4 regions of the Novosphingobium gossypii genome follow, and region 2 is predicted to be linked to each of the others. Evidence: predicted binding sites of a transcription regulator. Region 2 holds the regulator's gene; each other region holds the start of a gene.

What was found. The regulator LexA, encoded in region 2, represses DNA repair genes until DNA is damaged. The targets are predictions, from matches to a motif close to GTTCCNCNCTTGTTCT.
Positions count from the first base shown of each region.
Region 1: GGR40_RS12535 (DUF6771 family protein) is a predicted target of LexA. The motif match lies at 5,600-5,615, and genes of this name have one in related genera.
Region 3: GGR40_RS02080 (ATP-dependent helicase) is a predicted target of LexA. The motif match lies at 3,575-3,590, and genes of this name have one in related genera.
Region 4: GGR40_RS19945 (ImuA family protein) is a predicted target of LexA. The motif match lies at 1,991-2,006, and genes of this name have one in related genera.

Region 1 is NZ_JBNPXM010000006.1:30,949-38,578, forward strand. Features, by position in the region: gene GGR40_RS12500 (sensor histidine kinase) at 1-96, opposite strand, end outside; gene GGR40_RS12505 (response regulator transcription factor) at 93-761, opposite strand; gene GGR40_RS12510 (nucleoside/nucleotide kinase family protein) at 1,064-1,747, shown strand; gene GGR40_RS12515 (nucleoside/nucleotide kinase family protein) at 1,744-2,439, shown strand; gene GGR40_RS12520 (lipopolysaccharide biosynthesis protein) at 2,439-3,791, shown strand; gene GGR40_RS12525 (hypothetical protein) at 3,788-4,618, shown strand; gene GGR40_RS12530 (hypothetical protein) at 4,901-5,242, opposite strand; gene GGR40_RS12535 (DUF6771 family protein) at 5,627-5,821, shown strand; gene GGR40_RS12540 (MbcA/ParS/Xre antitoxin family protein) at 6,268-6,618, shown strand; gene GGR40_RS12545 (RES family NAD+ phosphorylase) at 6,621-7,130, shown strand; gene GGR40_RS12550 (glycosyltransferase family 2 protein) at 7,103-7,630, opposite strand, start outside.
Region 2 is NZ_JBNPXM010000001.1:679,619-687,248, reverse strand. Features, by position in the region: gene GGR40_RS03615 (citrate synthase) at 1-898, opposite strand, end outside; gene gltX (glutamate--tRNA ligase) at 910-2,388, opposite strand; gene GGR40_RS03605 (ComEC/Rec2 family competence protein) at 2,370-4,706, shown strand; gene lexA (transcriptional repressor LexA) at 4,896-5,597, opposite strand; gene GGR40_RS03595 (molybdopterin molybdotransferase MoeA) at 5,698-6,915, opposite strand; gene moaC (cyclic pyranopterin monophosphate synthase MoaC) at 6,912-7,397, opposite strand; gene trpC (indole-3-glycerol phosphate synthase TrpC) at 7,411-7,630, opposite strand, start outside.
Region 3 is NZ_JBNPXM010000001.1:376,157-383,786, reverse strand. Features, by position in the region: gene GGR40_RS02100 (AmpG family muropeptide MFS transporter) at 1-835, opposite strand, end outside; gene GGR40_RS02095 (pseudouridine synthase) at 909-2,288, shown strand; gene rsmD (16S rRNA (guanine(966)-N(2))-methyltransferase RsmD) at 2,285-2,842, shown strand; gene GGR40_RS02085 (hypothetical protein) at 2,889-3,476, opposite strand; gene GGR40_RS02080 (ATP-dependent helicase) at 3,593-5,887, shown strand; tRNA gene GGR40_RS02075 (tRNA-Lys) at 5,965-6,040, opposite strand; gene folK (2-amino-4-hydroxy-6-hydroxymethyldihydropteridine diphosphokinase) at 6,068-6,577, opposite strand; gene aguB (N-carbamoylputrescine amidase) at 6,595-7,461, opposite strand; gene GGR40_RS02060 (class I SAM-dependent methyltransferase) at 7,510-7,630, opposite strand, start outside.
Region 4 is NZ_JBNPXM010000015.1:54,171-61,800, forward strand. Features, by position in the region: gene GGR40_RS19940 (Y-family DNA polymerase) at 1-1,290, opposite strand, end outside; gene GGR40_RS19945 (ImuA family protein) at 1,205-1,966, opposite strand; gene GGR40_RS19950 (TonB-dependent receptor) at 2,578-5,085, shown strand; gene GGR40_RS19955 (alkaline phosphatase D family protein) at 5,082-6,746, shown strand; gene GGR40_RS19960 (PAS domain-containing protein) at 7,115-7,630, opposite strand, start outside.

The sequences.
Region 1 (7,630 bases), on a different contig from region 2:
CGTATAAAGCACCGCGCCCATGGCCAGTCCCGTCAGCGCCAGCAGCAGCAGGACGCGCCGGTAGAGCGCGGTGGATAGCGAGGGCCTGCGCTTCATCCGTGCGAGGCCCCGACCATGTAACCCAGCCCGCGCGCGGTGCGGATGAATTCGCGTCCAAATTTGCGCCGCAGGGCGGAAATGGCGACTTCGACCGTGTTGGATTCGGCCCAGTTGTCCTGATCGTACAGTTCGGCCTCGATGTCTGCCTTGGACACGAACCGACGGGCACGGCGCATCAGCAACGCCAGCACACGGTATTCCTTGGCGGTGAGGGGAACGTCCTGACCGTCCATCGTCGCAACGTGGCCCGTGAAATCGAGCGTGACGGCCCCCACCGCGATGCTGTCGTTCTGCCGCCCGTCGCGGCGGCGCATTTGCGATCGTATCCGTGCGGCTAGTTCTTCCAGATCGACGGGCTTTACCACGTAATCGTCCGCGCCTGCGTCCAGTCCGGCTACCCGCTGCTGCGTGCGATCGAACGCGGTGACCACGATCACCGGGGTGGCATCACCGCCTGCGCGCAAGTCGCGCAGCACGTCCAGACCCGACCCATGGGGCAGCCCTATGTCGAGGAGCATGACGTCGTATTCGCTGACTCTTGCGGCGGTTCGCACATCGTCGCCCCGCGTGAACAGATCGACGACGTACCCTTCGAGTTCCAGCGCGCGGCGAATCGCTGGACCAAGATCGACATCGTCTTCTGCAAGCAGCAGGCGGGGCAAGGCGTGGCTCCGGGAAAGTGTGCAGGGGGCCTGAAACGGCCCGGATTCGCGCGGAAATTAGGCCCCGAAAGCAAGCGCTGTCAAACGGCGGACACGCATTTTCGCGCATCAGCTTCGCATCAGGTTGATGGATTACGGAGCGGATTTCGAAGCGCGTGAGGGCGCAATACCGCCAACCTTCACTCGACGTATCAGAGCATGGCTGCAGATATATGACAATGCAGAATCGGCCGCAGGATATCGCGGCGTTCGCACCTCTGGATTCTCTCGCGCTGCAAGGCATGTCGCAAAGCAGGGCGGCTTTGGCGCCGTGCATCGCGCTGGTCGGCTGCGATGGTTCCGGCAAGTCGACGCTGGTGGGCGACCTGACCGCACTGCTCAATCGCGAGGCACCGACGCGATCGATGTACCTCGGCCTCGGCACGGGCGATATGGGGCGTCGTATCGGGCGTCTTCCGCTGATTGGCGGCATTGTCGAACGGTTCCTTACCGCCAAGGCCGGCAAGGCGCACTCTGCGCCCGACAAGCGGCTGCCGGGGATGGTGACGGCGCTGGCGATGTATGGCTTCTCGCTGGCGCGCAAGCGGCGGTTCGATCTGGTTGTCGCAATGCGCCAGAGCGGCATTCGCGTCATCACCGATCGCTATCCGCAGGCCGAACTGCCCGGTGGTTTCGATGGGCCGGGCCTTGCCTGGACGCGCCAGGGAACGCCCGCGGTGGAACGTCTCGCCGCCCGCGAACGCGCGCTCTATCAGGACATGGCGGCCTGCCGCCCCACGCTGGTGATTCGCCTCAACGTGGACGCCGACACTGCCCTGGCTCGAAAGTCAGACCATACGCGCGCACTGCTGGAAAAGAAGCTGGCGATCCTGCCCACGCTGCGGTTCGGCGGCGCGCCCATCGTCGATGTCGATGCGACGCGCCCTTATCTGGAAGTTCTGACCACCGTGCTCGCCCTGGCCCAGGTTGGGGGCATGGGCGCATGACGCAAAAGCCTCCCCTGATCGCCGTCGTGGGCTGCGATGGCTCCGGCAAGTCCACCCTGACGCAGGAGCTGGAGCGTTGGCTGAACGAAACCCGACCCACCGTCACCTGCCACCTCGGCAAGCAGTCGGGTAATGTCGGCCGTGTCATCGCGCGGCTGCCGCTGCTGGGCGGGCGCCTCGACAAGTCGATCCACGCCACGGCCCGCAAGGCGCAGGGCGAGAAGGGCCCCGGCCTGCTGGCTGCATTGGTGATCTACGCGTTTTCGCTGCGCCGCTTGCACCGCTTCCGCCGGATGCAGCGGCTGCGGGCAGGGGGCAGGACGATCATCGCCGACCGCTTTCCGCAAATGGACCTGCCCGGTCCGATGGACGGCCCCGGCCTCGCCGCTGCATCCGCCAGCGGCATAGTCGGCATGATGGCGGCGTCCGAACGGCGGATGTTCCGGATCATGACAGCGCAGGCCCCCGATCTCGTGCTGCGCCTCAACGTCTCGCTTGAGGTTGCCGCCGCCCGCAAGCCCGACCATCGCTTCACCTCGCTGGCGCGCAAGGTGGCGGACGTGCCGCGCCTGCGTTTCGGCGATGCTCCGATCGTGGAACTGGATGCGGAGGAACCGCTGGAGCAGGTGATCGCGCGGGCAAGGGCGGCGGTGTGGCAACTGCTGGTGTCCCGGCAGGCGCTGGCGGCGTGATGGCAAGCCTTCCGATGCAACGCTGGTTCTCCGACGGCGTGTTCCGCACGATCGTGCGCAATGCCTCTCTGCTCGCTTCGGGCAAACTGGGAGGCGCGTTGCTGGGCCTCATCGCGCTCGCCTGCGCGGGGCGGGGGCTGACGCCTGCGCTTTTCGGGACGCTGGTGCTGATCCACTCCTATGCCAACGGCGTGGGTGCTGTGGTGAAATTCCAGACCTGGCAATTCATCGTCCGTTATGGCGCGCCCGCGCTGGAACGCGGTGACATGAAGACCTTGCGCGATGTCACCGGGTTTGCCGTGGGGCTGGACCTTGCCAGCGGCTTCGTCGGCCTTGCCGGTGGCCTGCTGCTGCTTCCCCATGCAGCGCAATGGTTCGGCATCGGGCCAGAAAATCTGAAGCTGGCCATGCTTTACTGCACGCTTATCCCTACCATGGCGGCGGCTACGCCAACCGGCATACTGCGCGTGTTCGACCGGTTCGACCAGATTGCGCTGCAGCAGATGGTCACGCCGCTGGTCCGCTCAGCAGGGGCACTGCTGTCCTATTTCGGCGGCTTCGGCTTCACCGGATTCGTGCTGACGTGGTACACAGCGGATCTGGCCGGTGACCTGTGCCTCTGGGTGCTCTCAATCCGGGAGTTGCGCCGCCGGAAGGTGCGCGGTGCATTGCGGCCCGGCCTCCTTGGCCCTGCACGAAGACTGCCCCGCGCCTGGGGTTTCGTGTGGACGACCAATATCGCTCACTCCATCTGGGCAGCCTGGGGGCCCGTCAGCAACCTGATCGTCGGCGCGCTGCTCAGTCCCGCTGCAGCCGGCCTGTTCAAGATCGCGGCCACCTTCTTCGATTCTGCCAGCAAGCCCGCAGAACTCATGTCCCGCAGCTTCTATCCCGAGATCATGCGCCTCGATCCGGGCAGCCGGCATCCATGGCAACTGGCTCTGCGCAGCGCGGTGATTTCGGGTGCGATCGCCATGGTCGTATTGCTGATCGTGACAGTTGGCGGAAAGCCGGTGATCGATCTGGTCTTCGGCAAGAAGTACGTGGAAGCCTACGATCTGCTGCAACTGATGACCGCGTCGCTGGTAGTGGCGATGGCGGCTTTCCCGCTGGAGTCCCTTCTTTACATGGCTGGTAGAGAGCGATCGGCCCTGGCCGCGGAAGGCGCGGCTGCGTTGGGGTATGCCGTGGTTCTCGTCGTGCTGATCCACCTGTTCGGGATTTGGGGCGCAGGCCTTGCCTATGTCGTCGGGGTTTGCCTCAAGACGCTGCTCATGCTGCTGCCCACCATCCTTGCCTATCGCGCCCGCCATACCTTGACGCACGACATGGCAGCGGGAGCACCGGCGTGACCCGGCGCGTCCAATATGCGCCGGAAATCATCGACGCGCTGTTCGAAGCCGTCGAGATGGACGATGTGGTTGATCCGGTGGTCAGCCTGCCCGACAGGATTCCCGTCGCTTGCTCGCAAGAGGAAATGCGCCGATGCCTAGACCTGTGCATCCAGTTCTGGCGCGAAGGCGCGCTGCGCAGCGACTTGCGCTCCCTGACCGGCACGCTGTTGTCGACCGGAAACCTCGCGCCTGCCGCACGCCGCCGCTACAAGCTGATCCGGGCGCGATACAAGCACTTGCGCTTTGCGCTCGTGCTCTACGGCGTGCAACACCGTGTTCCCACGTTGTTCGGTGCCACTGTGGCAGTCATGGGTCATCTGCAGGACGCATACCGCAACAATCGTCGCTTTGCGGTGCTGGGCTATGCGCTGGCATTGCGGTTGCTACTGACGTGGCCTGTCTGGAGCGCCGTGCACCGCGAAGTGCGGCACGTCCGGCTCGACGACGCAGAGGGCTTTCTTTGCTACCGCAAGCAGGAGATCAGCCGTCTGCGGCGGTGGCTAGGCGATGCCAGACTGACAGCACATCGTTTTCACGCCATGCGCAAGATCGTCAGCCGGCAGGTTTCTTTCTACGATACGATGCGAACGCTGGAACCGGGCGACAAGCTGTTTCGAATGTCGCGCTTTCTCAGCGCCATTAACGGGTTAATGGGCAGTCTTCATGACGACCTTGTGGAAGGTGCAGTGGCGGGAACGCACGATTACCATCGCGACGAGTTCGTACTACCGGATGATATCCGCTGCCGCCTGGAACGCCTCGCGCAGGCATACCCCGCAGGTTGAACATGAAGCGGAAGCTACATCAATCATTCGTGCTGCATCTGTACGATCAAGCACGCATGTAGTTTTACATAATTTCTATTATCGCCCCAAACCATTTTGGTTATTGTCAGGATCCGTCGAAATGCCCGGTGCGAGAAACAGTGAAGTCGTGATCCCCACCCATGGCCGGACGATGCTGCTTCAAATTCTTTTCTTACAGGCCAACGGCCAGGCGTCAGGTGGCCGACGGCAGCGGGTTGAAGCGACCAATCCGCTGCCATCCTGTTGATTCGAGCGCGCAGATCAGCGCAAAGTGCGCTCCACCTCGTCAAGCGCCCGGTTATAACTGGCGCTCTCGCCCGCGCTCAGAAAGCCTTGCTCCTTGCCATACTTCGCCGCATCGGCCCGTACCCAGGCAAGCTTTTTGCTGAGTTGGGCTGTCTTTGCAGGGCCGATCCTTCCAGCCTTGCGGGCGGCGCTCAGCTTGCCCTCGATGGTGTGCAACCGGGCACTAAGGCGCGACTGCAAAGCATCGGTTTTATGGGCAGATGGATGCAGATGATTCGAAGCCGCGAGAACCGGGCTTGGGACAATCGACAATCCAAAAGCAACAGCAACAAGTCGGGCAGGAAGAAACGTAGGCATTGAGACACTCCAAAGGCGGCGCCGATTGTCCAGTTTGCATGTAAGCCAAGCAAGTTGGTGCGCGGCCGGTTGGATAGCTGGACGAGCCTGAACATTGCGTGGCGGCCCCTGATCACTCGACGTCGCAAAGACGCTCCGCGCCCGTAGCCCATCCCTTCCCGTGACACACTCCCCGCCACTGCGACTATGCCGCTTTGCGACAGTCGGACGATGAAACTGGCCCTTTAGGCGCATCCCATAGACTAGAAATTTCCAAGCTTGCACCACCGGAGATTCCTGCCGATTTCCTTTGGCCCAACTGCCCTTGAAGCAAACTTTCCAGAACAATTGCGCTTCGTCGATTTCATTTGCGTCTTTGTTCGCCTTATGTTCTAAAATGAGTTCATGACCGACTCACGCTCCACCAATTCCGTCCTAGCGGATCTGCTGCAGAGCGCCCCGGCATGGGCGCGAGTAGGACTGACCGCTGCAACTCAACGCGCGCGCCATGAGGCTATCGCCAGCCTCGCGGACCATTTGGCGATTGGCCTTGCTGCCGCTCGGCGCGAAAATGGAACTCAGCTGACCTTGCCGCTGTGACAGGCATTTCCTGGCTTGCAATCTTTGGTTTTCTGAGACGCCCCTGATGTCCTGTTCAAGCACCAGGACCCCCGCGCCCGCTTCCTCACGAAGAGACGGATCATCGTCCACGTCTCGAGAATAGCTTGTAGGGGTAAGCCCAGGTGCGACCACGTTGAATTCACGACGATGCCTCGACGCGGCGCGGCAGTTCTATCACCCGGCTATTGACGCGATCGGCTTCCAGGACATCCTCTTCAATGCGACATCTCGCGCAGTGGTCTTCGGTAGCAGTAGGACGGTTCACTATCTGCTTCGTATGGAAGGAACGGCAACCGAACCCGGAATGCATTTGTGCCTGAGCGCCCGGCACGGATGCCGTGGCGAAGGACAATGCAGCCGCTGACCTTGAAGCGCGCATATTCTGACGCTATATAGCGTCAGACCGCATTCGCGAGGGACGATATATGGGATTGCTCGAATTTGCTGATCATGGGCTTTTTGCTCCGAGCAAAATCGCGCTGGCCTTGCGCACCACGAGTGAAGAGGTGGCTCGCTCGGCGGGTCTGGGCCGCGACGCTGTTCAACGCAAGGACCGCATCGGGTCCGACAAAACGCAGCGCCGCCTCAGGGAAATGATCGAGGTGGTCACCAAGACTACCCCGCGGTTTGGATCCTCGCTCATTGCTTATGCATGGTACCGCTCGGAACCGCTGCCTGGTTTTTCGGGTCAGACTGCCATGCAACTGGTTCAAAGTGGCCGGGCAAACGAAGTGCTGGAGTACATCGATGCGGTGGATGCGGGCGTGTACGCCTGAACGTGGCCGTGCGATATGAAGGCAAGCTCTACCGGGCGTTGAACCCTGTCTTTGCGCACGAGCCGTTATCGGGCCGCGGCGCCGAACTGTACGGCGGGCGCTTCAATCCGAAGGGGATGGCTGCACTCTATCTTGCGACATCGCTTCACACCGCCATACGAGAGGCAAATCAGGTCGGCGATCTGCAGCCGACCACGATCGTGGCGTATGATGCCTTCATCGAAAGTGTGCTCGACAGTCGCGATCCTCGTGCACTTCGTAATTTCGACATGACCCTATCGGATCTGGCCGACCCAGGTTGGCGAGATCAAATGCAGAAGAGCGGCAAATCCCGAACGCAGATTTTCGCCGAAACTCTTGTCGCTTGTGGCTTCAACGGCTTGCTCGTGCGCAGCTATGCCCGCGGCGCCAATGACGATGACCTGAATCTGGTGCTCTGGAACTGGAGCGATGGACCGCCATCGCAGATCACGCTCATCGACGACTACGGGCGCCTGGCTACCCACGGGTGATTATCCTTTGAAACGCAGCCGGCGCTGTGGGTCGCCAGCTGCGTTTCCGCGCCCCACTGCTTTGGTTCGATGCGAGCTGCAGCCATTTCGGCACAGGTGGGCAAACGCAATAATTCCAGACCTTCGTCCGTCCAGTTGATCAGGCCGATGCGAACAAAGGCGTCGAGCCATCCTTCCATCGGCCACCGGCCCCACCGCGCGTGAAACTGTGTGGCATTACGCACAATATCAGCGACATGCTGGACCGGAGGTTCATAGCTGTCGTGATACTGGTGGCAGGCAATAGCCTGTCCCGCGAACAGCAACTTCAATCCGCTCGCCGCAGCCCTGAACCCGAAATCGGTGTCCTCGGCGCCATAACCGGCGAACGCCTCGTCGAAACCACCCAGCGACTCAAAGGTCGATCGACGCAACGCGAAGGCAAGCGACCAGAACAGCCCGGCGTTCTTTTCCTCGCGCACGCCCCTTTCAGGGAAGACGCGGATCGGATGCGCTCGCCC
Region 2 (7,630 bases):
GGCGGAACGGGTCGTTCTTGTCCTTGGCGCGATCGATGTAGTGCTGGATCCTGTCCGGCGTACCGATCTCCTTGAGCATGTTGAGCGCCGCTTCGTTGGCGCCGCCATGCGCGGGGCCCCACAGGCAGGCGATGCCCGCCGCGATGCACGCGAAGGGATTGGCGCCGGATGAGCCGGCAAGACGCACGGTTGAGGTCGACGCGTTCTGCTCGTGGTCGGCGTGGAGGATGAAGATGCGGTCCATCGCCTTTTCGACGGCCGGGATCACTTCATATTCTTCCGCCGGCACGCCGAAGGTCATGCGCAGGAAGTTGCCGGTGTAGCTCAGCTTGTTGTCCGGATAGACGAAGGGCTGGCCGACCGAATACTTGTAGGCAGCAGCGGCGATCGTCGGCATCTTGGCGATCAGGCGATGCGAGCTGATCTTGCGATGCTCGGGATCGGAGATGTCGGTCGAATCGTGGTAGAACGCCGAAAGCGCGCCGACGACGCCACACATGATCGCCATCGGGTGAGCGTCACGGCGGAAACCGCGGTAGAAGTTCGCCAGCTGTTCGTGCAGCATGGTGTGGCGCGTGATGGTGTTCTCGAAAGAGGCCAGCTCATCCTTGCTCGGCAGTTCACCATTGAGCAGCAGGTAGCTGGTTTCCATGAACGACGAGTTTTCGGCCAGCTGGCCGATCGGGTAGCCGCGATGGAGCAGGACGCCTTCGTCACCGTCGATGTAGGTCAGCGCGGATTCGCAACTGGCCGTCGAGGTGAATCCCGGATCGAACGTGAACGCGCCCGTCTGGGCATAGAGCTTGCGGATGTCGATGACGTCCGGACCCACGCTTCCCTTGAGAACCGCGTAGTCGTGTTCGGCGCCAGCGACGCTCAGTTTAGCCTGATCACCCACCTATTATCTCCTTATGACTGCGACCCGGCGGGAATCTGCGCCTGCTCGCCGATGCGCGCGAGGCTCTCTTCCCGTCCGAGCAATACCAGTACGTCGAAAATCCCCGGCGAGGTCGTTTGACCTGTCAGGGCTGCCCGCAAGGGTTGCGCGAGCTTGCCGAGCCCCAATCCCAGGGTCTCGGCCATTGCCTTCAGGTTGGCTTCCAATGCCTCGAGTGTCCAGTCGGCCTGGCCGGACAGGCGCTCGTGAATCGCCGCAAGGCGCTCACGCCCCTCGACGGTCAGGAGGGCCAGCGCCTTCTCGCTCATGGCAAGCGGGCGCTGGGCAAACAGGAAGGCCGCGCCTTCTGCAAGTTCGTTGAGGTCCTTGGCACGGACCTTGAGCACGGGCATGGCGCGAACCAGCAGGTCGGCCCCCTGGTCTGCCGAGATGTCGCCATTAACGCCAGTCAGGCGCGCTTCGACAAGGCCGGCCAGCCGCACATCGTCGGCTTCGCGCACGTAGTGCCCGTTGAGATTCTGAAGCTTGGCAAGGTCGAAGCGCGAAGGGCTCTTGCCCACGTCGACCATGTCGAACCATTCGATGGCCTGCTCGCGGCTGATGATTTCCTCATCGCCGTGGCCCCAGCCCAGCCGCAGCAGGTAGTTGAACACCGCTTCCGGCAGCAGGCCCATCTCATCGCGATAGGCGTCCACACCCAGCGCGCCGTGGCGCTTGGACAGCTTGGCACCGTCAGAGCCGTGGATCAGCGGAACGTGACCGTAGACCGGCACGTCCCAGCCCATGCCATGGGTGATGACCAACTGGCGGAACGCATTGTTGAGGTGATCGTCACCGCGCAGGACGTGCGTCACGCCCATGTCGTTGTCGTCAACCACCACGGCCAGCATGTATGTCGGCGTGCCGTCGCTACGCAGAATAACGAAGTCGTCGATCTCTTCGTTCTGCACGGTGACCGTGCCCTGGACGAGGTCGTCGATGGTCGTCTCGCCTTCACGTGGTGCCTTGACACGCACGACCCACGAACGGTCGGCCGGCCAGGTCGCGGGATCGGCATCGCGCCATTCGCTGTCGATGCGGAACGGGCGGCGTTCTTCCTGCGCTTTCTGGCGGCGTTCGGCCAGTTCTTCCTGCGTCAGGTAGCAGCGATAGGCATGGCCGTTTTCCAACAGTTGGGCAGCGACCTGTGCATGGCGGTCGGACCGGGCGAACTGGAAGACCGGCGCTTCATCGCCGTCCAGGCCGAGCCATGACAGCCCGTCAAAGATCGCATCGATCGCGGAATCGGTGGAGCGGGCACGGTCGGTGTCTTCGATGCGGAGCAGGTACTTGCCGCCGTGATGACGCGCGAAGAGCCAGTTGAACAGCGCGGTGCGCGCGCCGCCGATATGCAGGTAGCCGGTGGGCGAGGGAGCAAAGCGCGTGACGACGGGCCGGGGCGCAGCGCCCTCGCTGCCAATCGCTTCGCCCGATGCACTGCCGCTTGCCATCTTCCCGACCTTCCTGCCTATTGGCGGCTATGGGGACCCACGCCGCAATTTCCGAAATTCAGCCCCCGGAAGCATCCGGAGCCGCTGCATTGCAGCATGGGCCATGGACCGCCCAACGCCTCTTGTCGAGGCTTTTGGCGGTCGTCGAGCGATTTCTTTCGCAAGCTGGTTTCGAGCAGGGTCCATGGGTGGCGGTGGCGTTTGCAACCGGCATAATTACTTGGTTTGTGCTGCCTTCCGCTGCGTGGTGGGCGGGTTTGTGCGCGTCCCTTGTTGTTGTTTTTGCAATCGCGCATGCGTGGTTTCCACGCTTGGAGGCATACCCGCACATAGCGCGGGCGCTGGTAGTGTTGCCACTCCTTGTCGGAGCAGGCTGCCTTGTCATCTGGACCAGGTCGGAACTGGTGGGCGAGCCGGCGATCGAGCGGCCGTTATCGGGCGTTTTCAGAGGGCGGGTTCTGGGTGTGGAGCCGCAGCCGGCGCTCGAACGGGACCGCCTCACGGTGGCGATGCACGAGCCAGGAGGCGGGAGAACCATCAAGGTTCGAGTGAATGTCCCGGGAGCAGGCGCTGCGGCGGCCATTCACGACGGTGACGTGGTCGAATTTCGAGCGCGATTGATGCCGCCGGCGCCGCCTATGCTTCCCGGCGCGTATGATTTCGCTCGAACGGCATGGTTCAACGGGATTGCCGCCACCGGATCGGCAATCGGCGAAGTGCGCATGATCGAAGGGCGCGGTGCAGACGAGGGGGTGCTCAGCGGCCTGCGTCGCAGTTTGACTGCCCACATCCAGACCCGCATCGGTCCGGAGGCTGGCGGCATAGCGGCGGCCTTCGTGACAGGGGACCGGGGCGGCATATCCAAAGCGGACGCGGCGGCGATGCGCGATTCGGGGCTGGCGCATCTGCTTTCGATCAGTGGATTGCACGTCAGCGCGATGGTCGGTGCCGTATACGTCGTTGTAGTCCGGCTGCTGGTGTTGTTTCCATGGGTGGCGCTGCGCTTCCGGCTGCCGGTGATCGCCGCCGGAGCGGGAGCGCTAGCCGGCGTTGCCTACACGCTGCTGTCGGGCAGCGAAGTGCCGACGGTGCGATCCTGCATCGGCTCTCTGCTGGTGCTGGCCGCTTTGGCCCTCGGCCGAGAGCCGCTGTCGTTGCGGATGCTGGCCACGGCGGCGTTCTGCGTCATGTTGTTGTGGCCCGAAGCGGTAATGGGGCCCAGCTTTCAGATGAGCTTCGGTGCCGTGCTTGCACTTGTTGCCATAAGCACTGCCGAACCGGTGCGGCGGTTCCTTGGCCCGCGGGACGAATCACTGGGCGGGCGGGCACTGAGGCATCTTGGGATGCTGCTGGTCACAGGAGCTGTGATCGACCTTGCCCTGATGCCGATCGGCTTATACCATTTCCATCGCGCGGGCGTTTATGGCGCCTTGGCCAATGTGCTGGCAATCCCGCTCTCGACCTTCATCGTCATGCCGCTTCTGGCACTTGCCCTGATGTTCGACGTCGTTGGTTTGGGCGCGCCCTTCTGGTGGTTGGCAGGGCTTTCCATCGATCTGCTAACCGATCTTGCACATTGGTTCGCCTCCCGCCCAGGTGCCGTCAAAGTGCTCCCCGGAACGGGAGCTGGCGCGTTCCTGTTGTTCGTTGCCGGAGGATTGTGGCTGGGCTTGTGGACCGGCCGTATCCGCTGGCTGGGCCTGATCGCTGCGACAACAGGAGCGGCCTTGCTGGCGATGGCGCCCCCGGCGGATGTCCTGATATCGGGCGATGGTCGCCATGTCGGCATAGTCGAAAACGGAGGGGAGAAGCTGTTCCTGCTCCGCGACGGCGGTGAAGGATATGCGAGGGACAATCTCATCGAACTGGCCGGTATGGACGGTGCTCCCACATCTATAGAGAAATGGCCGGGCGCGCTGTGCAATCGCGATTTCTGTATGCTCACCGTCATGCGTGCTGACAAGGCTTGGCGGCTGCTCATTTCACGAGGTCGTGATGCGGTTCCGGAACGCGGACTGGCGGCATCTTGTGAACGCAGCGACATTGTGATTTCAGACCGATGGCTGCCGCGCAGCTGCCATCCGCGCTGGCTGAAAGCCGATCGCGACAGCCTTGGACGCACGGGCGGGCTGGCGCTGTATCTTTCGAGCCATCGGATCGTCACCGTGACAGAAACTCAGGGCGAACATGACTGGCGGCGGGAACCACCTTCGCGAAATCGTCGCCCATTTACCGGCACAAACCCATCTTCCGTCAATGAATCCAGGACGAACAAGGTAGGCGGGAAAACGCCCCAAGATGGCGATCGTGCACCGTGATCAGGCTACTGGGCTGCTCCTCACATCAAGGAGTAAACGCCACCGGCAGAGGATGTCGGAAGCCGTAAAAAAGGAGGCGAGGTAAGTCATCCCTCCACGAAGAGTTGAGCTCCGTCCATCTCTCCCGCGTAATCGATGGCCTCCATACCGATGTGCAGCTCAATCCCGGTGCGGACTGAAAAGCGCTTCTCAGTGATAACGGCGCAGCAGGCCCGCCAGCTTGCCCTGCACCTCGACCTCGTCCGGGCCGTAGATCTGGGGCTCGTAAGCGGCATTGGCGGGATCCAGACGGACCATACCTGCTTCACGCCGCAGGTATTTCAGCGTCGCTTCCTCTCCGCGCACCAACGCGACCACGATCTCCCCATCCCGTGCGGAATTGGTACGTTTCACAAGCGCGAAATCGCCATCAAGAATGCCGGCCTCGACCATCGAATCCCCTGATACTTCCAGAGCATAATGTTCTCCGGACCCGAGCAGCGCCGCAGGAACGGGAAGGGTAGACTGCCCTTCCAGCGCTTCGATCGGAACACCAGCAGCAATGCGACCGTGCAGGGGAATTTCGATGACGTCGTTGGCGGGAACCACTGGTCGGATGCTCGGCGCTGCGACAGTGCCTGCCAAAGCGTTATCGTTGCCGTTCGCAGCTGCAGCCTTGGGCGTCTTGACGCTAGTGTCGTCAGGCTGCCGCAGCACTTCCAAAGCCCGCGCGCGATTGGGCAGGCGGCGAATGAAGCCGCGTTCTTCCAGCGCGGATATCAGGCGATGGACGCCGGATTTCGACTTGAGGTCGAGAGCTTCCTTCATCTCTTCAAAGCTGGGCGATATGCCGCTTTCTTCCAGCCGGGTCTGGATGAACCGGAGCAATTCGTGCTGCTTGCGCGTCAACATTGTCGCTGCCTTTTCTTCGCCGCCGGATCAGGACCTTCCTGACCTTTTTGTTCTCGTAGTGAACATTGCGGGAACAATCAAGCAACCAAATTCGCGTTTTTCATCCGCCACAGCCGTTTTCGAGCAGGAATATCTCCACTTCCGTGCCAATTTCGGCAGCGGTTGCGTGAGCGTGTCGGTCTATCAGAGCGTTGCAATAAGCAAGCGGTGACAGCGCGCCGCTATCCTGAAGAGGATGAGCGATCACTTCGCGCCCGTTCCAGCTACCCCGCAGGAACTCGCGGCGCTTGCCGGCTGCCCTGATCGGGGCACCCAGCCGTGTCACGATCCGGAGGGGCAATGGCTGAGCAGCCCCCGACAATGCCCGCAGGAGCGGCAGCAGAAACAGATGTCCCGTGACGTAGCTGGAGACCGGGTTGCCGGGCAGGCCGAGAATGATTTGGCGCCGTCCGGCGACTTCTCGCGTCGCCACCAGGATGGGCTTGCCCGGTTTGATCGCCACGCGCCAGAAATCCATCCGCGCACCCCATCGTTCAAGTGCCGGGCGGATCAGGTCGTGGTCTCCCACCGACGCGCCGCCGCTGGTAACGATAAGATCTGCGTCGCCGGATGCTTCAAGCGCCTGCGTGATCGACGCTAGCGTGTCTTTTACGGGTCCGATCCGCCGTGCATCGACCGGGAGGGTCCGCGCCATGGCTGTCAGCATCACCCCGTTGGTCGCGGGAATATGGCCGGGCGCGCAGTTCTCGGGATCGGCGGAGAGTTCGTCACCGCTGTCGATGATGGTGACACGGGCCATACGCCGGACAGGAAGGTGACGGTGGCCGCCTGCCAGCGCAAGCGCTGCCTGAGCCGAGCCGATCCGCGCGCCGACGGGCAGGATTTCCGTGCTGGCGGCGAAATCCATTCCGCGACGGCGCACGTGCTTGTCTTCTGGCTGAGGTGCATCGCCGGAGAGCGCGACACGATCGCCCGTGCGCATGACGTCTTCCTGCAGGATGATTCCAGCCGCGCCTTCAGGGAGGATTGCGCCGGTGGAGATGCGCACGGTCTGCCCGGCTGTGATGCTACCAGTAAACGGATGCCCGGCCGCGCTTTCGCCGATGATCTGCCAAGGTCCGGCTACGTCGCCTGACACCATGGCATAGCCGTCCATCGCGGAAAGATCGACAGCCGGGTTAGTCCGGCGGGCGCGAAGCGGTTCCGCAAGGTAGCGCCCGATCGCGTTCTCCACGTCTACATGTTCGATCGGCAGCGGCTCTGCAAATGCAAGCAGACGGGCCTGGGCCTCTTCAAGCGTAAGGGGACCAGTGGTCACCCTTGCCAACCCTCGGCCTTCCAGTGACCGGACTTGCCACCGCGCTTTTCCATCAGAGCGATCTGCGTGATGGCCATGCCTTTGTCCAACGCCTTGGCCATGTCGTAGATTGTGAGGAGCGCGATGGAAACGGCTGACATTGCTTCCATTTCCACTCCAGTGCGTCCCGTCAGCGAAGCGGTGGCCACCGCGCGAACAGCGTCCTGCTCGAAGATGAAGTCTATGTTCACGGCATCGAGCGTAAGGGGATGGCACATTGGGATGAGGTCTGCAGTGCGCTTGGCGGCCATAATACCTGCAATGCGCGCCGGGCCCAGCACGTCGCCTTTGGGCGCGTTCCCTTCGCGGATGGCGGCCAGTGTCTCAGGCTGCATGACAATCCGACCCGAAGCGACGGCGACCCGCGCCGTTTCGGCTTTTCCGCCCACGTCGACCATGCGGGCGATCCCTTGCGCGTCGATATGGGTCAATGAATTGGCCATTGCCACAGTCCTATCAGTTGCCGGTCAGTAGCGATCGAGTGGCCGCCTCCACATCGGGCTGACGCATCAGGCTTTCGCCGACAAGAAAGGTTCGGGCGCCGCAGGCCGACAGGCGTTGGAGGTCAGCGTGGCTGTTGATGCCGCTTTCGCTGACGAGCAGGGTTCCCGCTGGTGCCAGGGGAGCTAACCGCTCGGTGGTGCCAATGTCGGTAGCGAAGAGCTTCAGGTTTCGG
Region 3 (7,630 bases), 300 kb from region 2:
CATCGGGCCGGTCAGCGGGTTCGCTTCCCAGCGAGCGGATCATGAACACCACCACCGTCACCAACGCCCAGCCCCACAGCAGTGCCACACCGGCAAGGGCGACGGCGCGTACTTTGGGGGTCAACTGGCCGGGCTTGCGCAGATCGCCGAGCGCCTCGTCCGCACGGGCGGCCTGCGCGTCGGCGTCGGTATCGGGCGCAAAGAGGCAGATCGCGCCCGCCGCCAGCAGGATCACGCCCATCGTCAGGAACACGGTGGACCAGCCGATCCGCTCCGCCAGGATCAGCGATACCGCACCGCCGACCAGTGCCGCCGTGCGGTATCCCATCTGGAACACGGTAGAGAGCATGTCGATCGTCGCGTCCTCGTCGGCGACGTCCACGCGCCAGGCGTCGATGGCGATGTCCTGCGTGGCCGAGGCAAAGGCGCCGATCCCCGCCAGCAGCGAGAACAGCCCCAGCGCCGCTACCGGATCCAGCCGTGACAGCGTGACAAGGATCGCGCCGAGCAAAATCTGGGCGGTGACGATCCACTGCTTGCGCCGCCCCAGCCGCTTCAGCCCCGGCAGGTTCAGCCGGTCGAGCGCGGGGGACCACAGGAACTTGAACGCATAGGCCAGCCCGATCAGCGAGAAGACGCCCATCGTCTCCAGATCCACACGCGCGTCCGACAGCCAAGCGTAAAGCGTGCCCAGCAGCAGGGAATAGGGCAGCCCCGCCGCGAACCCGAAGACCGCCATGAAGCCGGTCTTGCGATTTCCCAGTGCGCGGCCCACGGCCTTCCAGCCGGGCTTGCGTACCGCTGCGGCGTCCGGAGATACCTTCTCGTTCGTCATCGCGCGACCCTAACGCGCCTGCGCGTGAAGGGAAGGCTGGATGAAGTCGCGATCAACAGGTATGGGCGCAGGCATGTCCAAACCTCCCAGCAAGTCTTCAGGCGGCAGATCAGGCGGCTCAGGCCGTGGCCGCGGCTCCTCTTCCAGCGGCTCCTCGTTCGGCGGCTCCGCACGAGGCGGCTCTTCGCGCGGAGATTCGCCGCGCTACAACGCAGCCGGCGGCAGTGCGCGCGGCAGATCCGGGCGCGACGATGCAGCCGGCGCCGAAGCTCCACGCGGCGGACGCGGTCGCCGTGAAGCACCGCGCATTGGCACGCGCGAGGATTTCCGCAACGAATTGCCCCGTCGCGGTGCGCGCGATGGAGCTGCCCGCAATGAACGGCCCGACGGCGAACGCGCCCGCGACGACAAGCCGCGCGGCAATACCTACCGCAGCGGTCCTGCGCGCGATGGCGCACCCCGTGCGCGGGACGAAGCCCCGCGCGGCTCCTATCGCAGCGGCTCCGCCCAGGATGGTGGACGCGACGACGCTCCTCGTGACGGCGAACGCAGCTACCGGTCCCGCCGCGACGACCGCCCGTCAGGCGAACGCTTCGGTTCCGACCGTGCATCGCGCGGCCCTGCCCCGACCGTTCGGCGTCCGAACATCAAGCCCGGCGCCGCCCCCCGCGCCGCTGCGCCCACGCCCAAGGATCCGACGCTCCCCGCCCGCGAAGGCGAACGCATCGCCAAGCTGCTGGCCCGCGCCGGTGTGGCCAGCCGCCGCGAGGTGGAGCGCCTTATCATCGAAGGCCGCGTGGCGCTGAACGACGTGGTGATCGAGACGCCGTCCACCGTGCTCACCTCCCTGCGCGGCGTGACGGTCGACGGCAACCCGATCGCCGAAGCCGAAGGCACGCGCCTGTTCCTGTTCCACAAGCCGTCCGGCCTCATCACCGCAGAGCGCGATCCCGCCGGTCGCCCAACGATCTACACCGCGCTTCGCAACGCCCTGCCCGAAGGCACCGGCCGCGTCATGCCGGTGGGCCGCCTCGACCTCAATACCGAGGGCCTGCTGCTGCTGACCAACGACGGCGAGTTCAAGCGCCAGCTGGAACTGCCCGCCACCGGCGTGCCGCGCACTTACCGCGCACGCACCTTCGGCGACATCACGCAGGCGCAGCTGGAAGAGCTGATGGAAGGCATCGAGGTGGACGGCGTCATCTACGGTCGCATCGACGCCAACATGGAGCGCCGCACCGGGCGTAACCAGTGGATCGAAATGACCCTGACCGAAGGCAAGAACCGCGAAGTGCGCCGCGTGCTCGAAGCGCTGGGCCTGCAGGTGAGCCGCCTGCTGCGCACAGCCTACGGCCCGTTCCGTTTGGGCGATCTGCCCAAGGGCATGGCGGGCGAAGTCTCTGCGCGCGATCTGGAAAACTTCCGCCGCTCGCTGGAAAGCAGCCGGGGATGAGCGGAACCTTGCGCATCATTGCGGGCGAATGGCGCGGTCGCAAGCTGGCCGCACCGGAAGGCGACACCACCCGCCCCACCGCCGACCGCACGCGCGAGACGCTTTTCTCGATGCTGGTCAGCCGCCTCGGCGACTTCGATGGCCTGAAAGTGGCGGACCTATTTGCCGGGTCGGGCGCATTGGGCCTCGAAGCCCTGTCGCGCGGGGCGGCGCACTGCCTGTTCGTGGATCAGGACGCCGCCGCGATTCGCGCCATCCGCAAGAACATCGCCAATCTTCAGGCCCAGTCCCGCAGCGACGTGCGCGCATCTTCTGCCCTGACCCTTGGCGCAGCGAAGGAACCGCTCGATCTGGTGCTGCTGGATCCGCCTTACGATACCGGGGCGGGCGCAGTGGCGATCGACAAGCTGGCACGGCTGGGCTGGATTGGCGAAGGAACGTGGGTAAGCCTCGAAACCGGCAAAGGCGAAGGCGTCTCGATCAAGGGATTCGAGGCGGATGCCACGCGCGACGTCGGCAAGGCGCGCCTCCACCTGCTGCGCAAGGTGGGTTGATCCGGGCAGGAAACGTTGTCCCGGATCGCTCCGGGACGACGTTGTTTCACTTACCGCCGGGGTTGCGGCAGTTGTCGGTCACTGTCTTGCTGCAACGCGGATAATCCTTTTCCATCGCCGTTGCAGGCGGCGGGGTAAGCGCACCCTTGTAGGGACCGCCCTGATAGTTCTGGTCTGCGGGCATTGCAGGGCGGGCCGCCTGATCCGCGCTTTGCGGATCGGGTACGCCCTCGGTCGGCACGCCCGGCCCCGGAGGGTTCGCCTGTCCTGCGGGCGTCGAGGGCGTTTCTCCCTTCAACTGCTGCAATACCGAGTTCCAAGCCATCTGGCGCTGTTCGGGCGTCATCTTGTAGATCTGGCCGCGCTGGTCCGCCGTCAGTGCCCAGTAGCCCTTCTGCTGCTGCCCATCGAGCGTCCAGTAATAGACCTTGTAGTCGTTGGGCCAGCCTTCGTAATCGGTCTTCTGAGCCGGGGTCCATGCATCGTAGACACCCTTCTGCTCAGGAGTAAGCGTCGGCGAAGCGGATGTGGCAGCGGTTGGCGGAGTGGCAGCGGGCGGCGCGTCCTGCGCCTGAAGTGCAGCTGGCAGGATCATCGCCAGCGCAGCCGTCCCTGTGAGCAACAACTTGTGCATGTTCGCTCTCCATTATCGTTATTCTTCTGGACGAACGACGAGCCACGCCGGGAATCGTTCCCCCCAAGCGATGAAGCGGGCTTGCACCAAGCCATGACGTTCCCTAGTTGTTCACGGTGAACACTTTGCAAGCCCCCGCCCCGTCCGGCTCTGATCCGCTGATCGACGGGCTCAACGATCCGCAGCGCGACGCCGTGCTGACGACCGAAGGCCCCGTGCTGATGCTGGCGGGCGCAGGCACCGGCAAGACGGCGGCGCTCACCCGGCGTCTGGCGCACCTCGTGCACAGCCGCCTGGCTTGGCCCAGCGAAATCCTGTGCGTCACCTTCACCAACAAGGCCGCGCGCGAAATGCGCGAACGGGTGGGCCACCTGATCGGCCCGGCGGTGGAGGGGATGCCGTGGCTGGGCACCTTCCACGCCATCGCCGCCAAGATGCTGCGCCGTCACGCCGAACTGGTCGGCCTGCAAAGCAACTACACGATCATCGACACCGACGATCAGCTGCGCCTGCTCAAGCAGCTCATCCAGGCAGAGGGGCTGGACGAAAAGCGCTGGCCCGCCCGGCAGCTTGCCGGCTGCATCGACCGGTGGAAGAACCGCGGCCTCAACCCGCAGGATCTCGATGCCGGAGAGAACGAGGCTTACGCCAACGGCAAGGGGCAGAAGTTCTACCAGCTTTACCAGGATCGCCTGAAGGCGGTGAACGCCTGCGATTTCGGCGACCTGCTGCTGCACATGCTCAACATCCTGCGCACCGACCGTGACGTGCTGGCGCAGTACCAGAATCGCTTCAAGTACGTCATGGTGGATGAATATCAGGACACCAACCAAGTCCAGTACCTGTGGCTCCGCCTGATCGCGCAGGGGCGCCAGAACATCTGCGTGGTGGGTGACGACGACCAGTCGATCTATTCCTGGCGCGGCGCCGAAGTGGCGAACATTCTGCGCTTTGAAAAGGATTTTCCCGGCGCCAAGGTGATCCGGCTGGAACAGAACTATCGCTCCACCCCGCAGATTCTGGCAGCGGCGTCGGGCCTGATCGACGAGAACACGCAGCGCCTTGGCAAGACCCTGTGGACCGAGCGTCACGCGGGCGAAAAGGTGCGCGTGATCGGCGTGTGGGACGGGCCGGAGGAAGCCCGCCGGGTCGGCGACGAAATCGAGCGGCTCGAACGCGAAGGCGCGCCGCTGGAGCAGATCGCCATCCTCGTGCGCGCGCAGTACCAGACGCGCGAGTTCGAGGACCGCTTCATCTCCATCGGCATGAAGTACCGGATCGTCGGCGGCTTTCGCTTCTACGAACGCGCCGAGATCCGCGATGCGCTGGCCTACCTGCGCGTCATCGCCCAGCCCGCCGACGACCTTGCGTTCGAGCGGATCTACAACGCACCCAAGCGCGGCCTTGGCGCCAAGGCGCTCGAAGCGCTGCACCGGCTTGCCCGCAACCGCGCCATCCCGCTGTCGAACGCCGCGATCGAAATCGCCGACACCGACGAGCTTCCCGCCCGCGCGCGCAACACCTTCCTGGCGCTGATGCGCGATTTCGCCCGCTGGCGCGACCTAGCTGCCACCGAAGGCCCGGCGGACCTGCTGCGCACCGTCATGGACGAATGCGGATATACCGATGCGCTGCAGGCGGAAAAGACCGCCGAAGCCAACGGGCGGCTGGAAAACCTCGTCGAGCTTGCCCGCGCGATGGAGGAGTACGACAGCCTCGGCGACTTCCTCGAACACGTCAGCCTCGTCATGGACAACGAGAATGCGGCGGACGAGGAAAAGGTCACGATCATGACCATGCACGGCGCCAAGGGGCTGGAATTCGACAACGTGTTCCTGCCCGGCTGGGAGGAAGGCGTGTTCCCCTCGCAGCGCGCGCTGGACGAAGGCGGCCTTGCCAGCCTTGAGGAGGAACGCCGCCTCGCCTACGTCGCCATCACCCGCGCGCGGCGCAAGTGCACGATCCTGCACGCCGCGAACCGGCGGATCTATGGCCAGTGGACCAGTTCCATCCCCTCGCGTTTCATCGCGGAACTGCCCGAGGAGCACGTCGAGAGCGAGACCACCCTGTCGGGCGGCGCATCGCTGTGGCGGGCGCAGTGGTCGGAACATGCCGACCCCTTCGCCGACGTGGCGCGCCTGCAGCCCTCACGCATTACCACGCGCGGGCCCGGCTGGAAGCGCGCGGCGGCCACCGAATACGATCCCACGCCCAAGCGCGTCGTCGAAAGCACCCGCAGCGCCGCCAGCTTCGCCGCCAAGCCCCGCACCGACATCGCCGTGGGCGCCCGCGTCTTCCACGAAAAGTTCGGCTATGGCGCAGTTCTGGCGCAGGACGGCAACAAGCTGGAAATCGACTTCGAACAGGCCGGCACCAAGCGCGTGCTGGACAGCTTCGTCAAACCGGCCTGACCGCGCGCAGCCTCACAACGAAAAGGCCCCCAGGACGAACCTGCAGGGCCTTTTTCATTTCGCAACGCCGAACGGGATGGTGAGCCCGACAGGATTCGAACCTGTGACCCGCTGATTAAAAGTCAGCTGCTCTACCTACTGAGCTACGGGCCCCCGATGCCGTGCGGCGTTGCGGAAGCGTCACCTAGGGGCCGCGCGCGGCTTGGTCAAGCGTGCTCGCAATTGTCCCACAGTCAGGTTCGTCAGCGGATCGCGCCACTGCCCTGCGATCTTGACCGCCGGGTCCAGCACGAAGCGTCGTTCGCGAAAGGCCAGGTGCGGGATAACCAGACCCTGCGCCCCGGCATCGCTGGCATAGGCCCCGCCGTTCCACAGCACGATGTCGAGGTCGAGCACCCGCGCGCCCCAGGCACTGCCCCGGCGGCGGCGACCGAACCTGTGTTCGATGCGGTGCAGCTTGTGCAGCAGTTCGTCAGGCTCACGCTTCGACCGGACAAGCGCGACGGCATTGGCATAGCGCCTGCGCGAAGGGCCAAGCGGCGCGCTTTCCATCACCGGAGATGCGACGACGACGTGCAGCTTGCCACGATCGAGCGCCGCCAGCGCAGCCCCCAACACCCGGCGTGGGCTGCCGTGGCGGGGGTGGCGCATGTTGGAGCCCAGCGCCACCAGATAGCGATGCTGGCCCATCCGCCCCCCGCTCTTCCTCAGATGTCCTGGGCCACGCGCGTGTAGAGCTGTGGCCGCCGGTCGCGGAAGAAGCCCATGCCTGCACGATGCGTCGCAGCGCGGTCAAGGTCGAGGGTGGAGACCAGTACGCCGGTTTCGTCGCGTCCGAACTCGGCGACGTAGTCGCCCCACTCATCCGTGATGAAGGAGTGGCCGTAAAACGTCTGGTCACTGTCGCATTCGGTTTCTGCACCGATGCGGTTGGCAGCGATGACCGGCATGCAGTTCGACACCGAGTGGCCCACCATCGCCCGGCGCCACATGCGGCTGGTGTCAAGCGTGGCATCATACGGCTCCGACCCTATCGCCGTGGGGTAGAACAGCAGTTCCGCGCCCATCAGCGCCATGACGCGCGCGCACTCGGGATACCACTGGTCCCAGCACACGCCCACGCCGATGCGGGTGCCGAACACATCCCACACCTTGAACCCATCGTTGCCGGGGCGGAAATAGTACTTTTCTTCATACCCCGGTCCGTCCGGGATGTGGCTCTTGCGGTACGTGCCCATGATCTCGCCCTCGGCGTCGATCATGGCCAGCGTGTTGTAGTAATGATGCCCGTCCCGCTCGAAGAAGCTGGTCGGGATCGCGATCTTCAGCTTCGCTGCGAGTTCACGCATGGCAATCACAGACGGGTGCTCGGCGGTCGGGCGGGCCAACGCAAACAGCGCTTCCTCTTCCGTCTTGCAGAAATACGGGCCGGAGAACAGTTCGGGCGGCAGCACGATCTGCGCGCCCTTCGCAGCCGCGTCCTCCACCAGCGCAGAGACGGCGGCGATATTCTGCGCCTCGTCGGCGGAACCGAGGGCGAGTTGCAGGGCGGCGACTGTTATCTGGCGGGTCATGCGGCCCCAGTTATGGATTGGGCCGCATGAAGTCCAGAGCAGCCCGCATCAGTCACGCTTGCGAAACAGCAGCGTCATGCGGTCGCTTTCGCCGATGGCCTGGTATTTGGCCTTGTCCTGATCCTTCAACGCGTAAGTCGGCGGCAAAGTCCACACGCCGTTGGGCCAG
Region 4 (7,630 bases), on a different contig from region 2:
CTGCTCAAGGCCCATGCCGGGGTCGATGCGCTCGATCCTCAGCTTCAACAGGCGCAGCAGGTGCGCTGCCTCACGGGTCGGCCGGGAGGTGCCGATCGCCACCACCTGCTCGCCGCCGTCGATACGCAGGGCAACGAAGCGCAGCGATCGGACACCCAGGCCCTTGCGCTGGAGCACTTGCACAAGATCCTCGAGCAGGTCGTGCATTACTTGCGCGATCGCTTCGGCCGTACCGACCGGTTCGAGCAGCCGCCGCTCGACCGCAGGCGTCACGAGATCCTCGCGCGGGGTGATCGGTTCAGCCTTGCCGCCCAGCGCCTGGTCGAGCCTCTCGATCGCGGCCAGCCCCAGCCTGCGCGCCAGGGGCCCTCGCGCCACCGGCAAGAGGTCGGCGATCGTCTCGAAGCCGAACTTGCGCGCTGCGACGAGCGCCCCGCTGTCGAGGCGCAGCGCTGCGACCGGCAGCGGCGAGAGCGCTTTCGTCACACCACCGGCGGGCGTGATCGCGATGTCCCTGGCGCCAAAGCGAGCGAGCGCATGCGCGGCGCCCGGGGTATCGGCAATCGCGATGCGCGCCGTGAACCCTGCCCGCCGGCAAAAGGCATGAAGCCGCTGGCAGAAACGCGCCTCCCCGCCATGCAGGTGCGCAGCGCCTGTCAGGTCCAGCCAGATGCCGTCGGGCGGCGCGACCGCGACGATCGGCGACCAGCGGCGGATCCCGAACAGCGCGAGGCGATCGAGCAGCGCCGCGTCGGTATCCGGCTCTGCGGCGCGGAAATCGAGATCGGATACCAGCGCCCGGGCATGCGTTGCCGCCATGCCTGGATGGATGCCCAGAGCCCTTGCGGCCGGACAGGCCGAGACGATCTCGTCGCGGCGGCCGACTTTGCCAATGAGCGCCAGCGGGGCAGCCGAGACTTGCGGCGCAGACCGCAGATGCCCGGACACCGGTGCCGAGGCTTCCCGCCTGAACGGATGTTCTGCCGCTTCCGAGCGCCGACCCAGTTCGCGCATCGGCGGCCGGGCGTGCAGCGGCAGGCCAGCGATCTCGCGCTCGACATCTGCACGGGAACGTTCACGAGCCTGGGCATCACCCTCGACCTGCCTCTCGCGCGCCCAGCGCGCACCGGGGCGCCACCCGCCCCCGCGCGGGACCGAGCAGGCACCGGGATCGGCATCGACAGGAAGCTGGAGCGCGCGCGGCTCAGGCCGCGGTGCGGTGAGCCGGTCCTGCCGTCTCAGCCGTTCGATGGCCAGAAACGGCAGGAACAGCGAGACGACCCGTCGCATCGCATCCCTCCACGATCAGGGAAAAGCCCTCGCCGCCGCGCTGGCGTGCAAGCTCGACCAGCCAGCGTGGGCGTCCGACGCCGGCAACGCCCAGCCTCTGGGACGGCGCGACCGAAATTCGCCAGCGTGTCCAGGCGGCCGAAGTGTCGCACAGCGGGTCCCGATCCCGTCCGCGGTGACGCCGCAGCAGGAGTACCGGGATATCCGCTTCAGCTGCCGCTAGCTGCAGGCGGCGTGTCGCGACCATCGAAACCTTGCTGGCTTCGGCGACCACGGCCGCCGGCGTTCCATCGCGTAGCGCATCCTCGACGACCGCGAGCAGCGCGGCATCGTCGCGCGGCTGCGCGTGGATGACATCGCCGGACGCAAGCCCTGCCTGTTCGAGACCGGGGGCATAAAGGTCGTTGCGGCAGCTGACCCACAGGACAGGCGCTGCCGCCGCGCGGGCCTCACGCGCCGCGATACCGGCCAGAAACAGCGTCGCCGCCGCATCATCGACCAGCGAGCAGGTCAGCGCCGCCGCTTCGTGCAAGGCGCCGGCGCGCAGACCGCCGGCGACCAGCCGCGCATCCAGCGCGTCGGCTCCAAAGGGTAGGATCCGATGATCGGCGAGCGGCGTTGCCAGGGCGCGCAGGGCATCGATGCCAGGATGCGCCAAAGAGGAAGCGGGGTTCATGGTGATTCTTGAGACTCGGATTTTGTTCCTTTTATGTTCTCACTTTCGACATCTCTCGGTCAACCGGCTAGATTGCCCTCGCACGTCCGACATGGGGACAACCCTGTGCAAACGGCGCGCGCGCCAGTCCCCCCAGGGCCCCAGGAACGGCGATCGACTTGCGCCAAAACCGGATGCTGTTCAGCTACCGGGTTGCAGCACAAGATGATCGATGCGCAGGCGTCGCGCTGTCGATCGGGACCCTGGACATCGCGGTTTGTCGGAAATGACGCCGATATCGCTGGCAATGACGAGCGCTGCGCCAGGCGCTGCCGGACCGGCGGGATGCCCATGGCGGCGCTCGAACCAGCGGACCCTGTCGTCGAATTTGAGGACCGGCTGCGGACTGCCTCCCGGGCAGCTACAAACAGGCGATGAGGCCACTGTTCACGGCCGGTTGGACGTATCGGCCTTACGCGTCGTCTCGACTTTCGCAGCGCGCGCCAGCCTCGCCAGCCAGATGGCTATGAGCTCGGCCCGGTGTAATCCAGGTTTCATAACCACGCCCTACCCGCTTGCCCCGCAACAGGGGAAGTAACACTATGAAATCGCAAGCGATAACTTTGGCCGCGATGGGTATCTCCATTCTGGCTCCGGCGCAGGCGCGGGCTGATGCTGCCAGCGCCGGGAACGGCGAGGCGATTGTCGTCACGGCGCAGTTGCGCGAACAGGATCCGATCGATGTGCCGATCACACTGAGCGTGATGGGGGGGCGCGATATGGATCGCCTGGGGATCAAGGAGTTCGACCAGCTTTCGCGCTTCGTCCCCGGCTTCAACGTACAGAACCAGTCGCCCAACAACCCCGGTTTCGTAATGCGCGGCATTACGTCGGACAGCGGCACGGCGTATAACGAACCGCGCGTCTCGGTCTTCCAGGACGGCGTTTCCATCTCGAAATCGCGCGGCTCCTACGTCGAGCTGTTCGATATCGAGCGGGTGGAAATCGCCAAGGGACCGCAATCGACCCTGTACGGTCGCGGCGCCCTGATCGGTGCTGTGAACATCATCCAGAACAAGGCAAGTCTGGACCGTTACGAAGCGGCAGGCGCGGTGTCTTATGGGAACTACAATTCGTGGTCGGCAGAAGCGATGGCCAATGTCCCGGTGAATGACGACATGGCGATCCGCCTGGCAGGTCGCGTTCGTCAGCGCGACGGCTATGTGAAGAACCTGCTGGGCGGGGGCGATTTCAATTCGGTGGATACCAGGGCCCTGCGCGGCAGCTTCCACGGTCGCTCGGGCGCACTGACGTTCGACCTGATCGGCAATTACCAGAAGGACACGCCTAACGGCACCGCGTTCAAGTCCATTGCGTACAACCCGACCGATCCGGCCACGGGCGCCGTTATCGGCGATCGCGGGCGCAACAGTGCTGCAGCGCTGGCACCGGGAGCCGGTTTCGAGGGCGGCAGGGCGCTTGGCCTCGATCGCCAGGTCTGGGGCGTTACCGGCATTGGCAATCTGGAACTGACCGACCGCCTGAAGCTGACTTCCACCACCGCCTATCGCCGGTTCGATGCCCTCGAAATCTTCGACGCGGACGGCCTGTCGCTGCCGATCCTCACCGCTGCGGAAGATGCCCGCGGCCAGCAGACCAGCCAGGATTTGCGCCTCACGTATGAAGCCGGACCGATCACGGCCGTTCTGGGCGGCAGCTACTTCCATGAGACGGGCACGCAGCGCACCCCGGCCCAGTTCGATGAGCGCGCCGTGCTGGCCCGTCTGGCCGGAGCCCTGAACGGCGGCGGCGCGATTGCCGGCCGCAGCGCGAACGATCCGGTACCGATGGCCTTGCTGGCGAGCCCGGCTTTCACCGGCGCGTTGCTGCAGGGCGTGGCGCAAAGCTACGGCCTTGCACTGCCGGCTGCGGCGGCGCAGGGGATCGCGGCCAACCTCAAGCCCGGTCATCTGGAAGATACGATCAATGGTGCGCGCACGCGGGCATTCGATCTGTTCGGCGACCTCACCGTGCGCGTTTCGGACCGGTTCGAAGTCTCCGGTGGCTTGCGCTATTCGCATGACGACAAACGCAGCACTTATGCCTCCTCCGTGGTCAATGGCCGCTCGATCCTGGGTGGTCTGATCGGTGCGCTGGGTCAGCCTGCAGCCGTGCGCAATCAGCTGATCGCAGCGCTTGCGACGCCCGGCGCAGCCAACATCCCGGTGTCGGCCGCTTACCCGGTCCCGCTCTTCGGTCTGGGCGCACAGCCCACGGCAGGCAATGGCGGGCAAGACGCAGCGAGCCTCAAGAACGGCGGATTTTCCTGGAGGCTTGCGGCACGCTACGCGCCGTCCGATGACACCAGCCTTTACGCCACATATGCGCGCGGTCGTCGCCCGCAAGTGCTTTCTGCCGGGGCACCTTCCGCTCCGTTCGACCCGGCCCGCTTTTCGGTGCTGGATGCAGAAACCGTCGACAGTTACGAACTGGGCGCCAAAGCCGCATTGATGAACCGGACGCTGTTCCTCGAGGGCGCGGCGTTCTTCTACCAGTACGATCATTTCCAGACGACCGTGCAGCAGGGCACGCAGTTCGTTCTGGTGGATGCCGGCAAGGCCGAGAGCTACGGTTTCGAAGGCCAGATCCGCTGGGAGCCGAGCCAGGCCCTGACGCTGTTCGCCAACTATGCCTGGAACCACAGCCGGTTCAAGGCAGGCGCCCGCGAAGGCAACCGCTTCCGCCTCTCGCCTGATCACAGCGCGTCGTTCGGGGCGATGGCCTCGGTTCCGGCCGGCCCGGGCCGGGTGATCTTCACGCCCAGCGTGACCTGGCAGTCCACGGTGTTCTTTGACGACGACAACGATCGGGCGGATCTGCAGCAGCCCCCTGCGGCACTGGTCGCGGACAACATTCAGGATGAGATGCAGGGCGGCTATGCCCTGGTCAACGCGCGTCTGGGATACGAGGCGCCGGGCAGCGCATGGCGGGTGGAGGCTTTCATCGAAAACGCTTTCGACAAGAAGTACATCATGGACGCAGGGAACACGGGTGACAGCCTGGGCCTGCCCACGTTCATCGCGGGCGCCCCGCGCTTCTACGGTGTTGCCGCCAGCTTCCGCTTCGGAGCGGGGCAGTGAGGGTCAATCGGCGCGCTGCACTGGCGGCACTGGGATCGAGCGCGGTCCTTCCCGGTCTGGCTTGCGCTGCCGCGCCGACCGGAGCGAAGTTCCTGCACGGGGTCGCCAGCGGCGACCCCACATCCACAGGCGCCATACTGTGGACGCGCGTGACGCCTGACGGCAGCGGGCAGGACGCAGCATTTCCGGTACAGTGGCAGGTCGCAGCGACACAGGGCGGCAAGCCGCTCGAGAGCGGTCGTGCCCAGGCCCACAGCGCGCGCGATTTCACCGTGAAGGTGGAACCGCGCCGCCTGCAGCCTGGCCGCGAATACTGGTACTGGTTCGAACTGGCGGACGGTACCCGATCGCCGGCAGGCCGGTTCCGCACCCTGCCGCGCGGCTCAGCCGATGAGGTGGTGCTGGCAGTGGTGTCCTGCCAGCTCTACCCCGGCGGCTACTTCACCGCCTATGACGATATCGCCCGGCGCGACCGCGTGGACGCGGTTGTTCATCTGGGCGACTATATCTACGAATATGGCGAAGACGGCTACGGTGGAGAGATCGGCCGCAAGCTGGGTCGGTCGGTGCAACCCGCGCATGAGATCGTGTCGCTGGAAGATTACCGCACCCGCCACGCGCAGTACCGGACCGACGCCGCGCTGCAGGCAGCGCATGCCCGCGCCGCTTTCATCTGCGTGTGGGACGACCACGAGACTGCCAACGATGCCTGGACGGGCGGGGCCGAAAACCATCAGCCTCATAGCGAAGGCGAATGGGCGCGGCGCAAAGCGGCCGCAATGCAGGCCTATTTCGAATGGATGCCGATCCGCGACCCTGCCGGAAACGATCCGTGGGAAGCAATCAACCGCAGTTTCGAATTCGGTGATCTTGCCAGCCTGATGATGGTCGAGACTCGGTTGCTGGCGCGCAGCGAACAGGCCGGTTTCAAGGGCAAGATGCCCGCCGAGGCGGATATCGCCGCCGTTCTGGCGGAGCGCAATCGCTCCGATCGCGAGATGCTGGGCGAGCCGCAGCGCGCCTGGCTGGAAGGGAGGCTGACCGCGTCGGTCAAGGCGGGCACGCGCTGGCAGGTGCTGGGCAATCAGGTCAACATGGCCCGCGTGAACGGCCCGGACATGGCCAAGCTGTTCGGCGCACAAAAAGCGGCGGCGATGTTTGCCAGGCTGGCGCCCGACATTCGCGGACAAGTGGAAGCATCGCAGGCCGGGTTCCGGGCGGGCCTGCCGTTCAACCTCGATGCCTGGGACGGTTACCCGGCCGCGCGCGAACGCCTGTATCGCAGCATCCTGCGTTCCGGCTCCAGTCCGCTGGTGCTGGCGGGCGACAGCCATGCCTTCTGGCTCAACGAACTGAAGGACGAGAAAGGCACGCCAGTGGCCGTGGAATTCGGCACGTCGTCGATATCCAGCCCGTCGGTAGGCGACGCTCTGCCCGGCCTCCCACTGGGCGACCTGCTCGAGACGGTCAGCCCCGAAGTGCGTTTCTGCGACCAGCGCGCGAAGGGCTATATCCTGCTCACCTTGACGCACGACCATGCGCGGGGCGAATACGTGGCGATGTCCACGATCATGGAGCCAGTGGCAAGCGCGCGCGTCATCGCTGTTGCCAGCGTGAAACCGGGAGCCCGCAACGCAGCCCTGGAGCGCCTGTCGCCGTAGCGAGATCTGCTAAGGCTCTGCATCGGTGATGGCCAGGATCGGATCGCCGGTGCAATGCGGATGGTATGCTCTGGCAGTGGCGATTGGCACTGGCCCCGATCGCCACCCCCTTCGTCGATCCGTGGAAAATGCGCACTTGGCTCCGTTTGTGCGGCACATCGCTGGCCCAACCGCAGGATTTCAAACCAGCAGCCATGCCTGATGCATCCGTCGATCGGGGCAGGGTTCAGTACATTTTCCCGCCGCCGGAAGACCGCGAGACTTCGATGCTCTCCTGGGCCATTGGGTTGCACGCAGGCTCTTGGGCTCAGAATCTGCCGGTCATGGGAGACCTGCGGCAGCTGTTTACCAATCAACAGTCCTGGCATTCAGGATTCCAGCACCGCACGAACTTTGGCTGCAAGCTGCTCAATGGTGAACGGCTTGCTGATCAACTCGACACCCGGATCCACGACGCCATTGTGGACGACTGCGTTGCGGGTGTAGCCCGAGGTGAACAGCACTTTTAGCTCAGGGCGCCGACGAAGAGCTTCATCTGCCAATTTACGCCCATTGATGTCCGGCATCACGATGTCCGTGAACAGCAGGGTGACTTCAGGATGCGCGTCCAACAGACGAAACGCCGTCAGGGCCCCGTCGGCCTCCAACACCTGGTATCCCAGCTCCTTCAATGCAGCAACGCTGAATTCGCGCACTGCCGGCTCGTCTTCGACGACAAGAACGAGCTCTTGATGCTCTCCCATCGGAAGCGGCTGGGGCGCAAAGGGCTCAGGCTGGGCATCCTCCCCCAGAAAGCGAGGAAGGTAGATCTTGACGGTCGTGCCCTGAGAAGGCTCCGAGTAGATTTTGACGTGGCCGCCTGACTGCTTCACAAAACCGTACAC